DNA from 3 places in the Acerihabitans sp. TG2 genome. Region 3 is predicted to be linked to each of the others. Evidence: predicted binding sites of a transcription regulator. Region 3 holds the regulator's gene; each other region holds the start of a gene.
The links. Region 3 encodes CRP, which controls carbon source genes, mostly activating them, when cyclic AMP is high. Its sites were predicted from a motif close to ATGTGANNNNNNTCACAT; they were not measured.
Positions count from the first base shown of each region.

Region 1: a site for CRP is predicted at 2,578-2,595, ahead of idnD (L-idonate 5-dehydrogenase). Genes of this name have one in related genera too.
Region 2: a site for CRP is predicted at 2,564-2,581, ahead of SJI19_RS15050 (CdaR family transcriptional regulator). Genes of this name have one in related genera too.

Region 1 covers NZ_JAYGJO010000022.1:48,091-51,780, forward strand. The annotation lists gene SJI19_RS17770 (glycoside hydrolase family 3 N-terminal domain-containing protein) at 1-1,356, shown strand, start outside; gene SJI19_RS17775 (ankyrin repeat domain-containing protein) at 1,613-2,404, opposite strand; gene idnD (L-idonate 5-dehydrogenase) at 2,654-3,685, shown strand.
Region 2 covers NZ_JAYGJO010000016.1:89,316-93,005, forward strand. The annotation lists gene dgt (dGTPase) at 1-627, shown strand, start outside; gene degP (serine endoprotease DegP) at 971-2,416, shown strand; gene SJI19_RS15050 (CdaR family transcriptional regulator) at 2,680-3,690, shown strand, end outside.
Region 3 covers NZ_JAYGJO010000009.1:13,863-17,552, reverse strand. The annotation lists gene SJI19_RS10050 (aminodeoxychorismate synthase component II) at 1-163, shown strand, start outside; gene argD (bifunctional acetylornithine/succinyldiaminopimelate transaminase) at 309-1,535, shown strand; gene crp (cAMP-activated global transcriptional regulator CRP) at 1,658-2,290, opposite strand; gene SJI19_RS10035 (OsmC family protein) at 2,603-3,025, shown strand; gene SJI19_RS10030 (phosphoribulokinase) at 3,162-3,690, opposite strand, start outside.

The DNA.
Region 1 (3,690 bases), on a different contig from region 3:
GATACTATCGTAGCGCGCATTTTGCGGGAAAAATTTCGCCTCGGCCTGTTCGAACATCCCTACGTCGCGGAAAACGGCATTCGATTGCAGCAGGAAGAGACTCGTCGGCTGGCACGTCAGGTCGCGCTGCAGTCCATTGTCGTATTGGAAAACCGCGGCATACTTCCCTTATCACCGGCGGCAGGGCAAAAATTAGCGGTGATCGGCCCTACCGCCGATGATCCACTGGCCTTATTGAGCGGCTATAGTTTTCCGGTGCATTTGATCATAAGCGATATTGATGCTCAGGCCGGGCAAGTCATCACGCCGCTGCAGGCGTTGCGCGACCTGTTCGGCCAGGACAATGTCGCTTATGCCAAAGGTTGTTTCATATTGGAAAAACGCCAGGCGGGGGCCCCGGTATTTCCCGGTGACAGTGGCAACACGCTGCAGGTGTCGCCGGTATCGAAAAATCTGAGTCTGATACCTGCCGCAGTGGAATTGGCACGACAGAGCGAGGTGGCATTGGTGTTTGTCGGCGATCTCTCCGGACTGTTCCAGAGCGGTACCGTGGGCGAAGGTTCGGATACCGATAGCTTGCAGTTGCCCGGGGTACAACAACAGTTACTGGAACAGGTGGTCGCCACCGGCACCCCCACCATTGTGGTGATGACCGGTGGAAGACCCTATAACCTTAATGGACTGGAGGACAACATTGCTGGCTTCATGATGGCCTTTGCTCCCGGGCAGGAAGGCGGTTCAGCCATTGCCGATATTCTTGGTGGCAAGCAGTCCCCGTCAGGCCGAATGGTGATTTCGGCGCCTAAAAGCGCCGGCGCATCCCCCTACTATTACAACCACAAGTTGAAAAGCGGCGGCACGCCCATTGCCTTTTCCTTTGGTTCACGCTATCCGTTCGGTTATGGTCAGAGCTGGACTCATTTTACCTATCACGATTTTCAGCTTTGCGGATCGCCGGTGGCGATAGAACAAGGCGAAGTGGTAGCGCGAATCGTGGTGACCAACAGCGGACCGGTGTCGGGGGTTGAGGTGGTCCAGTTATACATCCGCGATATCGTGGCTTCGTTGGTGCGGCCGATCCAGGAACTCAAAGCCTTCCAGCGCATCGAACTGGAGCCGGGGGAAAGCGCCACGCTGGTGTTTCATATTCCCACCGACATGCTTAATTTTACCGATCGCCAGGGGCGCCGGGTGGTAGAACCAGGGGAATTCGAGGTGCAAATAGGTGCCTCCAGCGCCGATATTCGGGCTAAAGGCCGAATAACCGTTGCGGGAGAATGCTATGTGCTGCCCCAGGCTTGGCGAATGGAGAGTTATTGCCAGGTGGAAACGAATAAACAGATCATCGCTAACTAAAGAATATCGAGGACTGACCTGGTGCCAAAATAGGTCAATCCTTGTTTCCTAAATTAGCATTCGTGACGCAGCTCCGGAATCGTTTAGAAGCCCTGCTACTATCTGGTTTAGGCAGATATAAATCTGCTAAGTGCTACCCTGATTCCCGCCTTGTGCGGGTTTTTTTTCCTGAATGTCTCAGGGTAGCAATATGCAGTAAACTCCGGAATCAACACCGTCTTGATTACATCAATAATTAGCGAACATAACTGGCTGTTCAGCCATTCTCTACAGGCGTATTCTCCTGACGTTGTGCATTATTTCTGGCACCATTAGCCACTACCACGGGATTCGAATCATGGCTACGACCTGACATTGGAAGATCTAAAGGGATCTTAATATCCTTAATGGTAGAACGAACACTCACTTTTTCTATCAACATATCATTATTCATCCTCCCAGCCAGCATTAACGGCGTCTCACAGTTATTATTGGGGAGACAGGCATCAGCACCATACTTTATTAACATAGCAACTTTATTATGATCTTTCATTCTCACAGCAAAATGTAATGCCGTATCACCATTATAATTTCTCAAATTAACATTTGGTTTATATTTAGCTAGAATCTGGTTAAAAAAATCATCATTTTTATTTTTTTTAATGAGCAACATAATAACTGTAAATCCATATTTATCTTGAACATTGGCATCCACGCCTTTATTTCTCAGATTTGATAATAATTCTGGATCTGGCTCAATTACATTATTTATGTTAAGCAAAATATGTTGATTATTTCTAGTTACAGACCGTGTAGACTGACTCTGTTTATCAAGATTCTTAGCATACCAAGAATAAACAAGGTCATCATTTATTCTTGGTTCTTTGTTTTTTATGTGTTGAACGTTTAAATTTATCTCTCGCATTATCCTTTTGGGAACGTTCTTCATGATACTATTCATATAGTATTGATTATGCACACTTTTTATAACACTGTAGTTTATTTTTGTAACATGCAAAGGACAATTGACACTTCCAAGTGAAAGATGCGTTTGCACAAGATTAGTCATAAATAACCTCTATATTAAATGTTAATTAAACGACGACGCGTAAGTACACGTTGCTCTATAGCTATATCCGAAATTAACAAGTAGTGAAATAAAAATTGTTATTCATAAGAGCCTTTGTTGATTTTTTTAAGTCAGTCACGTTATGCGTTACATCAATTTCGTTACATCAATTTAAGTGACATGTATCACAGTTTTACATATCCATAGCCGCTTAACTGCATCTCACGAAATCACAGTTGAGGAAATGAAATGAACGTAGAGACCAAGTCTTGTGTGGTGACCGGGAAAAAATCCGTTGCTGTCATTTCACAATCAGTGGAATATTCTGGTAAAGGAACCTTGGTTAAAGTATCAAGAGGGGGAATTTGCGGTTCCGATCTCCATTACTATCAAGAGGGCGCGGTAGGCAATTTTAAAGTTCGGCAACCCATGATTTTGGGACATGAAATTATTGGCCGTGTGGTAAAAAGTGATACGCCAGGATTAATGATTAACCAGAGCGTAGCCATAAATCCCAGCAAACCCTGTAAGCATTGCAAGTACTGTCTTTCCGGCGAGGAAAATCAGTGTATCAATATGCGGTTTTTTGGCAGCGCTATGTATTTTCCACATGTTGATGGCGGATTTACGCAATTTAAAGTAGTGGATACCGAACAATGCATTCCGTTTGACAATGCCCTCGATGAGCATGTTATGGCCTTTGCTGAACCTTTAGCCGTGGCAATTCATGCGGTAAACCAAGCTGGCGACATCAAGGGCAAAAGCGTGTTTGTCTCTGGGGTTGGTCCTATCGGTAGTTTGCTGGTAGCAGCCGCCAAGGCCTCCGGGGCACGGGAAATTATCTGCGCCGATTTAAGCGAACGCTGCCTGGATATCGCGGCCAAAATGGGTGCGAGTCAAACCCTGCATGCGGCCACTGGTGACTTCTCCGCTTACGCCGATCAAAAAGGCTATTTCGATATCTCTTTCGAAGTATCAGGTCATCCCCAATCCATCACGCGTTGCCTGGAATTAACCCGAGCCAAGGGCACGTTGGTGCAAGTTGGCATGGGTGGCGTCATGCCTGAATTCCCCATGATGATGCTAATAGCCAAGGAGATTACGTTGTTAGGAAGTTTCCGTTTTACTACAGAATTCAATACCGCCGTCACCTGGCTTGCTAACGGTACCGTCGACCCGCTGCCGTTGCTGTCAGGTGAATATCCGCAGAACGAACTTGAGCAAGCGCTGATCTTCGCGGCAAACAAATCGTTGGCATCAAAAGTACAATTGGTCTTTTAAAATTA
Region 2 (3,690 bases), on a different contig from region 3:
GATGAATGGGGTAACGTGGAGACCGGTGACCTTTTCCAACGGGTGGTCGTGACGGTATATGAAAAGATTAAACGCAACCAAGGATTGCGCAGTGGTGACCAATTCTTTATGCATTTACGAGTCAATACCGTAGCATGTCTGGTACCCCATGCAGCACAACGGTTTTTAGATAACCTGGCCCCGGTATTTGATGGCTGTTTTAATCAGGCGCTGCTCGAAGACTCAAGTCCTGCTTATCGATTGCTAAAAATATTCAAGGCGGTGGCGTTTAAACATGTTTTCAACCATCCGGAAGTTGAACAGCTTGAATTACAAGGCTATCGGGTGATAAACGGCTTACTTGAAATTTATAGTCCCTTACTGGACATGCCGCTAGAGGCATTTCGTGAGCTAGCGACACAGGATTTTCATCGTGACTATATGATCCCCACCCGATTGTTTCATAAATTATCCATGAAACATCGCCTAGCCTATGGTGAAGCGGTGGCTGATTTAAGCCATTATCCGCAACGCCAACAGCCAATGATGGAATTTTATTATCGCGTACGTTTAATTCAAGACTATATTAGTGGAATGACCGATCTGTATGCGTGGGATGAATATAGGCGTTTGATGGCCGCAGAATGATATACCCGTCATACTTCACGTTGCAGCTGCGTTGGCTGTCCTCGCTCATTCCAGTCTTTTACTTGAGTAAGCTCCTGGGAATTCGCTGCGTTGCCGCCTTGCTGCCACGCGAATTATTTAGGGTATACCCGTCATACTTCACGTTGCCACGTTGCCACGTTGCCACGTTGCCACGTTGTCAGTGGCATAGGTAATAAAGTAGGGATTTGTAAATGGGCCCAATAATTATTTACTATTGACGTTTTTATGACGCTGAACTTTAGGTTATTTCATATATCTCACATATATGGCCACAGCAATGGTCTGCATCCTTATCTGATATTCACAATAGAGACAACACTAGATGAAAAACACAAATTTGGCCCTAAGCGCACTGGCATTTAGTTTAAGTCTGGCGCTGTTTCCGGTATCCACCTTAGCGGCGGAAACTGCTTCTGCGGTACCCACCGCGGCTACCAACCAGCCACTCCCCAGTCTGGCCCCTATGCTGGCAAAGGTGATGCCGTCGGTGGTCAGTATTAGTGTCGAGGGCAGTACCTCAGTACCCGCATCATCGCGGGTGCCAAACCAATTGCAGCAATTCTTTGGCGACAATTCGCCGCTGTGTCAGGAGGGGTCGCCATTCCAAGCCTCGCCGTTGTGTCAAAACGGTGGTGCCGGTGAAGACAATACTCCGCCAACCCAAGAGAAATTCATGGCACTGGGTGCCGGGGTGATTATTGATGCTCAGAAGGGGTATGTCGTCACCAATAACCATGTGGTTAAAGATGCCACCAAAATCCAGGTCCAACTCAATGATGGTCGTCGCTTCGATGCCAAAATTATCGGCAAAGACCCCCGCTCCGATATTGCTTTAGTACAGTTGATCAATTTTAAAAACCTGACTGCCATCAAGATGGCTGATTCGGATCAACTGCGGGTAGGGGATTATACCGTAGCCATCGGCAATCCTTACGGGTTGGGTGAAACCGCGACCTCAGGGATTGTCTCCGCGCTGGGACGCAGCGGGCTTAACGTTGAAAACTACGAAAACTTTATTCAAACCGATGCCGCCATCAATCGGGGCAACTCAGGCGGGGCGCTGGTAAATCTTAATGGTGAGCTGATCGGTATTAATACCGCAATACTCGCGCCGGACGGTGGCAATATCGGCATTGGTTTTGCCATTCCCAGCAACATGGTGAAAAATCTGACGGCGCAAATGATCGAATATGGTCAGGTAAGACGCGGTGAAATTGGCATCTTGGGCACCGAGTTGAATCCAGAGTTGGCCAAGGCGATGAATGTCGATGCCCAGCGCGGCGCGTTTGTCAGTCAGGTCTTGCCAAAATCCGCCGCGGCCAAGGCCGGCGTCAAGGCCGGGGACGTTATCGTTTCCTTGAATGGGCGTGCTATCAGCAGTTTTGCTGCATTCCGCGCTGAGGTCAGCTCCAAGCCGGTAGGCACCAAGGTGACACTTGGCCTGTTGCGCGAAGGCAAACCCGTGACGGTGGATGTCACCCTTGAACAAAGCACTCAATCGCAAGTGGATTCAGGTTTTGTCTTTACCGGTATCGAAGGCGCCGAGTTGAGTAATAACAGCGATCCCAAGGGTGTTAAGGTAGACAATGTCAAAGCCGGCAGCACGGCGGCGCGCATCGGCCTGAAAAAAGACGATATCATCCTGGGTGTTAATCAGCAGCCAGTACAGGATCTGGCCGAGCTACGTAAAATTATCGAGACTAAACCCTCGGTGCTGGCATTAAACGTACAGCGTGGCGACACTACGCTATACCTGCTAGCGCAGTAACCTTTCCCTCCGGCCATTTTCCCCGGTCGGGTTTGTTGCATCGCATAGGCGGCGTCTTTATGGCGCCGTTTTTCGGTTTTTATACCCGTCATACTTCACGTTGGAAGCGGTGTGTTGGTATTTCTGTCACGCGAATTATGTAGATATTTGTGATATCCCCCACAAATTTTGTGCATAAGGTTTCTGTTTGTGCATCTGCACAATGTATGAGCCTAACCGCCCGTATACAATAGGGCAAAGGGCTTAATGGACCGGGGGTGAGGATGGCTACGTATCATCTTGATGCGAAGTTGGCACAAGACATTGTGGCAAGGACCATGCAGATCATCGACAGCAATATCAACGTAATGGACGCCAGGGGCCGGATTATCGGCAGTGGCGATGAAGAACGTGTCGGTGAATTGCACGAAGGCGCGTTGTTGGCGTTATCCCAGGCACGGGTGGTGGATATTGACGATGGCGTAGCCCGTCACCTCCACGGCGTCCGTCCGGGCATCAATTTGCCGCTTAAAATAGATGGCAATATTGTGGGTGTTATCGGACTGACCGGTAATCCAAGCCAGCTCAGGCAGTATGGTGAACTGGTCTGTATGACGGCGGAAATGATGCTTGAACAGGCTCGTTTACTGCATATGCTGGCCCAGGATAGCCGTCTGCGTGAAGAATTGGTGCTCAATTTAATCCGTGCCGAGGAAGTGACCCCGGCGTTGATTGAATGGGCTCAGCGCCTAGGCATTGATATTAATCAACCGCGGGTGGCTGCGGTGGTGGAAGTGGATAGTGGCCAGTTAGGCGTTGATAGCGCCATGGTGGAGTTGCAGCAACTACAGACGCTGCTGACCACCCCGGAGCGGGATAACCTGATAGCGATTGTATCGCTCACGGAGATGGTGGTGCTAAAACCGGCGCTTAATAGCCATGGCCGCTGGGATGCTGAGGAGCATCGTCGTCGGGTGGATACCCTGTTTTCCCGCATGAACGAAAGCAGCCGTCTTCGGGTGCGTATCGCCCTAGGCAACTATTTTCCTGGTGCCGGCGGTATCGCGCGATCCTGGCGTACGGCCCGCACTACCATGTCGGTAGGTAAACAGCGCCTACCCGAACAGCGTCGATATTTTTATCCTGATCTGATGCTGCCGGTGCTGCTTGACAGTTTACGCGGCGGTTGGCAGGCCAGTGAACTGGTGCGTCCGCTGGCAAAGCTAAAAGCCATGGATAATAACGGCTTGCTCCGGCGTACGCTAATTGCCTGGTTTCGCCATAATGTTCAACCC
Region 3 (3,690 bases):
GCAAGCAGGACACCCGGATGAAATCATGGGGATCCGCCATCGAACCTTGCCGCTCGAAGGTGTACAGTTTCATCCAGAAAGCATTCTTAGCGAGCAAGGGCACCTACTGCTGGAAAACTTTCTTAACCACGCTGCTTTAGCGACCGACGCCACGGAATACTGAGGAACGTCTGCCGCTAAGGTTCAATGCGTCATCGGATAATTTTTTAGGTAATCAGCAATAAAACATTGCAGAAAAATGATTTTTTATTCATATTTTATGATTATAATTTCATTAATCCTTTTGTGACGAACCGGGTAAAAAGCTTATGAAAAAAGATGATAGCGCAGTGACACGGGAAACTTTCGATCGGGTTATTCTGCCTGTTTATGCGCCGGCACAGTTTATTCCCGTAAAAGGGAAAGGCAGCCGGGTATGGGATCAGGATGGCAAGGAGTATGTAGATTTCTCCGGCGGCATCGCGGTAACCGCACTTGGCCACTGCCATCCTGCACTGGTTGCAGCACTAAAACAACAGGGTGAGACGCTGTGGCATACCAGCAATGTTTTCACCAACGAACCGTCGCTGCGCCTGGCCAGTAAATTGATTGATGCGACCTTCGCTGATCGGGTGTTTTTTGCCAACTCGGGTGGTGAGGCGAATGAAGCGGCATTCAAATTGGCTCGCCATTATGCTGTCACCCGTCACAGTCCCTACAAAACGAAAATTATTGCGTTTCATAATGCGTTTCATGGCCGCACGCTATTTACCGTCTCGGTGGGCGGACAGCCTAAATATTCCGATGGTTTTGGGCCAAAACCGGCGGATATCGTCCACGTACCGTTCAACGATTTGGCTGCGGTAAAAGCCGTGATGGATGATCATACTTGCGCGATTGTCGTCGAACCTATTCAGGGTGAAGGGGGCATTATGCCTGCCACACCAGAGTTCCTGCAGGGATTGCGTGATCTGTGCGATGAATACCAGGCGCTGTTGGTCATGGATGAAGTACAGTGTGGCATGGGGCGCACCGGCAAGTTATTTACCTATATGCACTACGGCGTGTTGCCCGATATCCTGACCACGGCAAAAGCCTTGGGTGGCGGGTTTCCCATCAGCGCCATGCTGACCACCGAAGATATTGCTTCGGTGATGACGGTAGGTACCCATGGCACCACCTACGGGGGTAACCCACTGGCCTGTGCGGTGGCGGAAGCCGCCTTGGATGTGATTAATACGCCGGCAGTGCTGGCGGGCATCAATGAACGACACGACCGCTTTATCAGCGCCCTGGAGAAGATAAACCAAAAATACCATCTGTTTGAGGACGTCCGTGGTATGGGCTTGCTATTGGGCGCCGCGTTACAGCCCCAGTACCATGGGCGCGCGCGCGAATTCCTGCATGCCAGTGCGGCTGAAGGTGTGATGCTGCTGGTCGCCGGTCCGGACGTGATGCGTTTTGCGCCATCGCTGGTGGTGGGGTTCGACGATATTGAACTGGGCATGGCGCGCTTTGAAAAAGCCGTGGCCAAGGTTGTCGGCGCTGATGACTAAGCGGTGCGCCGGGTGTTCGTTATTCCCGGCGTTCTTTTAACCGGCGCGACAACGTATTCGCTAACGACGAGCTCACGAAAAAAAAGCGTGGCGCAAGGCACCACGCCCGTTTTATGACACTATCAGCGCGTACCGTAAACGACAATAGTTTTCCCGTGCGCGGAGATGAGGTTTTGATCTTCCAACATTTTCAGAATACGTCCTACCGTTTCACGCGAGCAGCCGACGATCTGGCCTATTTCCTGACGGGTAATCTTGATTTGCATACCGTCGGGATGGGTCATGGCATCGGGTTGCTTCGCCAGATTCAACAGGGTTTGGGCAATTCGCCCGGTAACGTCCAAAAATGCCAAGTTACCCACTTTTTCGGAGGTGACTTGTAAACGATTGGCCATTTGTGCGGACAAACGCATCAATATATCCGGATTCACCTGGATCAACTGGCGAAATTTCTTATATGAAATCTCGGCCACTTCACAGGCGGTTTTCGCCCGTACCCAGGCACTACGTTCTTGACCTTCCTCGAATAAGCCTAGTTCACCAATGAAATCCCCCTGGTTAAGATAGGAGAGGATCATCTCTTTGCCTTCTTCATCCTTAATCAGCACCGCGACGGCACCTTTAACGATGTAATAAAGCGTTTCTGCTTTTTCGCCCTGATGTATAAGCGTACTCTTCGATGGATACTTATGAATATGGCAATGTGACAGGAACCATTCGAGAGTAGGGTCTGTTTGCGGTTTGCCAAGAACCATTCGTTGTTATCCTCTTTTGTCATCGCTGTCCTGATGAAGGACAGCGTATTCCCTATTACGACGCTGTGCTATTTCTCTTACTCCGCAGTAAACGGAGCGACGTAAGGGAACATATTAGGGTCTGGTTTTAGTGATGTTCTGATCGGACTCTTGCCCTTTCATTATCAATGAGCCGATCCAACCTTGTTTTTAACATAGGTTTGATGCAGTGTCTTCTGTTGTCTTGCATCAGCATGATGTATGTTCGCTAACATTGCCACTTTTCAGACAAATATGTAGTCTGGTGTAACGCTTTTCATCTGGAGTCATCTCATGCAAGCACGGGTAAAGTGGGTCGAGGGATTGTCATTTATGGGTGAGTCCGCCTCGGGCCATCAGGTTTTAATGGATGGCAATGCCGGAGAAAAGGCGCCGAGTCCTATGGAAATGGTATTAATGTCGGTTGGTGGGTGCAGTGCGATAGATGTGGTATCGATTTTACAAAAAGGGCGGCAGGATGTACGTGACTGTGAAGTGAAACTGACGTCTGAACGTCGTGACGAGGCGCCGCGTATATTTACCTATATCAATCTACATTTCATCGTAACCGGCAGCGATCTTAGCGACAAATCAGTCGAAAGGGCGGTAGCGCTTTCAGCGGAAAAATACTGTTCTGTGTCGCTGATGCTGGGCCAGTCGGTGCGAATGACCCATAGTTTTGAAGTGCGCGGCGAGACGCTTGTCCCCCACGCTTAGGAAACGTCGCCATACGTTGACATGCGTTGAGATAGTGACGCCAAGACCGTCGCAACGCTACCCACAGATCACAAGGCAGGCTATGTCCATGCCAACCCCCCTTGGCGGATAAGGTGTGGCACCAAGGTGCCGCGTCTTATTGAATCTGTTTTCCTTCCAGCAATTGTTGCACCAGCGGTCCCATGATCAATTCCATGGCCAGGCCCATTTTTCCGCCGGGTACCACCAAGGTATTAATATTGGAAATAAACGACCCCTGCAACATGGCCAACAGATAGGGTAAATCGATATTCTTTAAGCTGCGAAAATGAATGACAACAAAACTTTCATCCAGTGAGGGGATCGCCTTGGCGGCAAACGGATTGGACGTATCTACCGTGGGTACCCGCTGAAAGTTGATATGGGTACGGGAGAATTGTGGGGTAATGTAATTAATATAATCCTCCATGGAACGCACTACGGAATCCATTACCGCCTCACGGGAATGGCCGCGCTCCCCGGTATCCCGCACCAGTTTCTGGATCCATTCCAAATTGACGATGGGAACCACACCCACCAACAAATCTACATGCTGTGCAACATCCTGATGATCGGTGACCACGCCGCCATGTAGACCCTCATAGAACAAGACGTCGGTGGATTCGGGTAAGGGTTGCCAAGGCGTA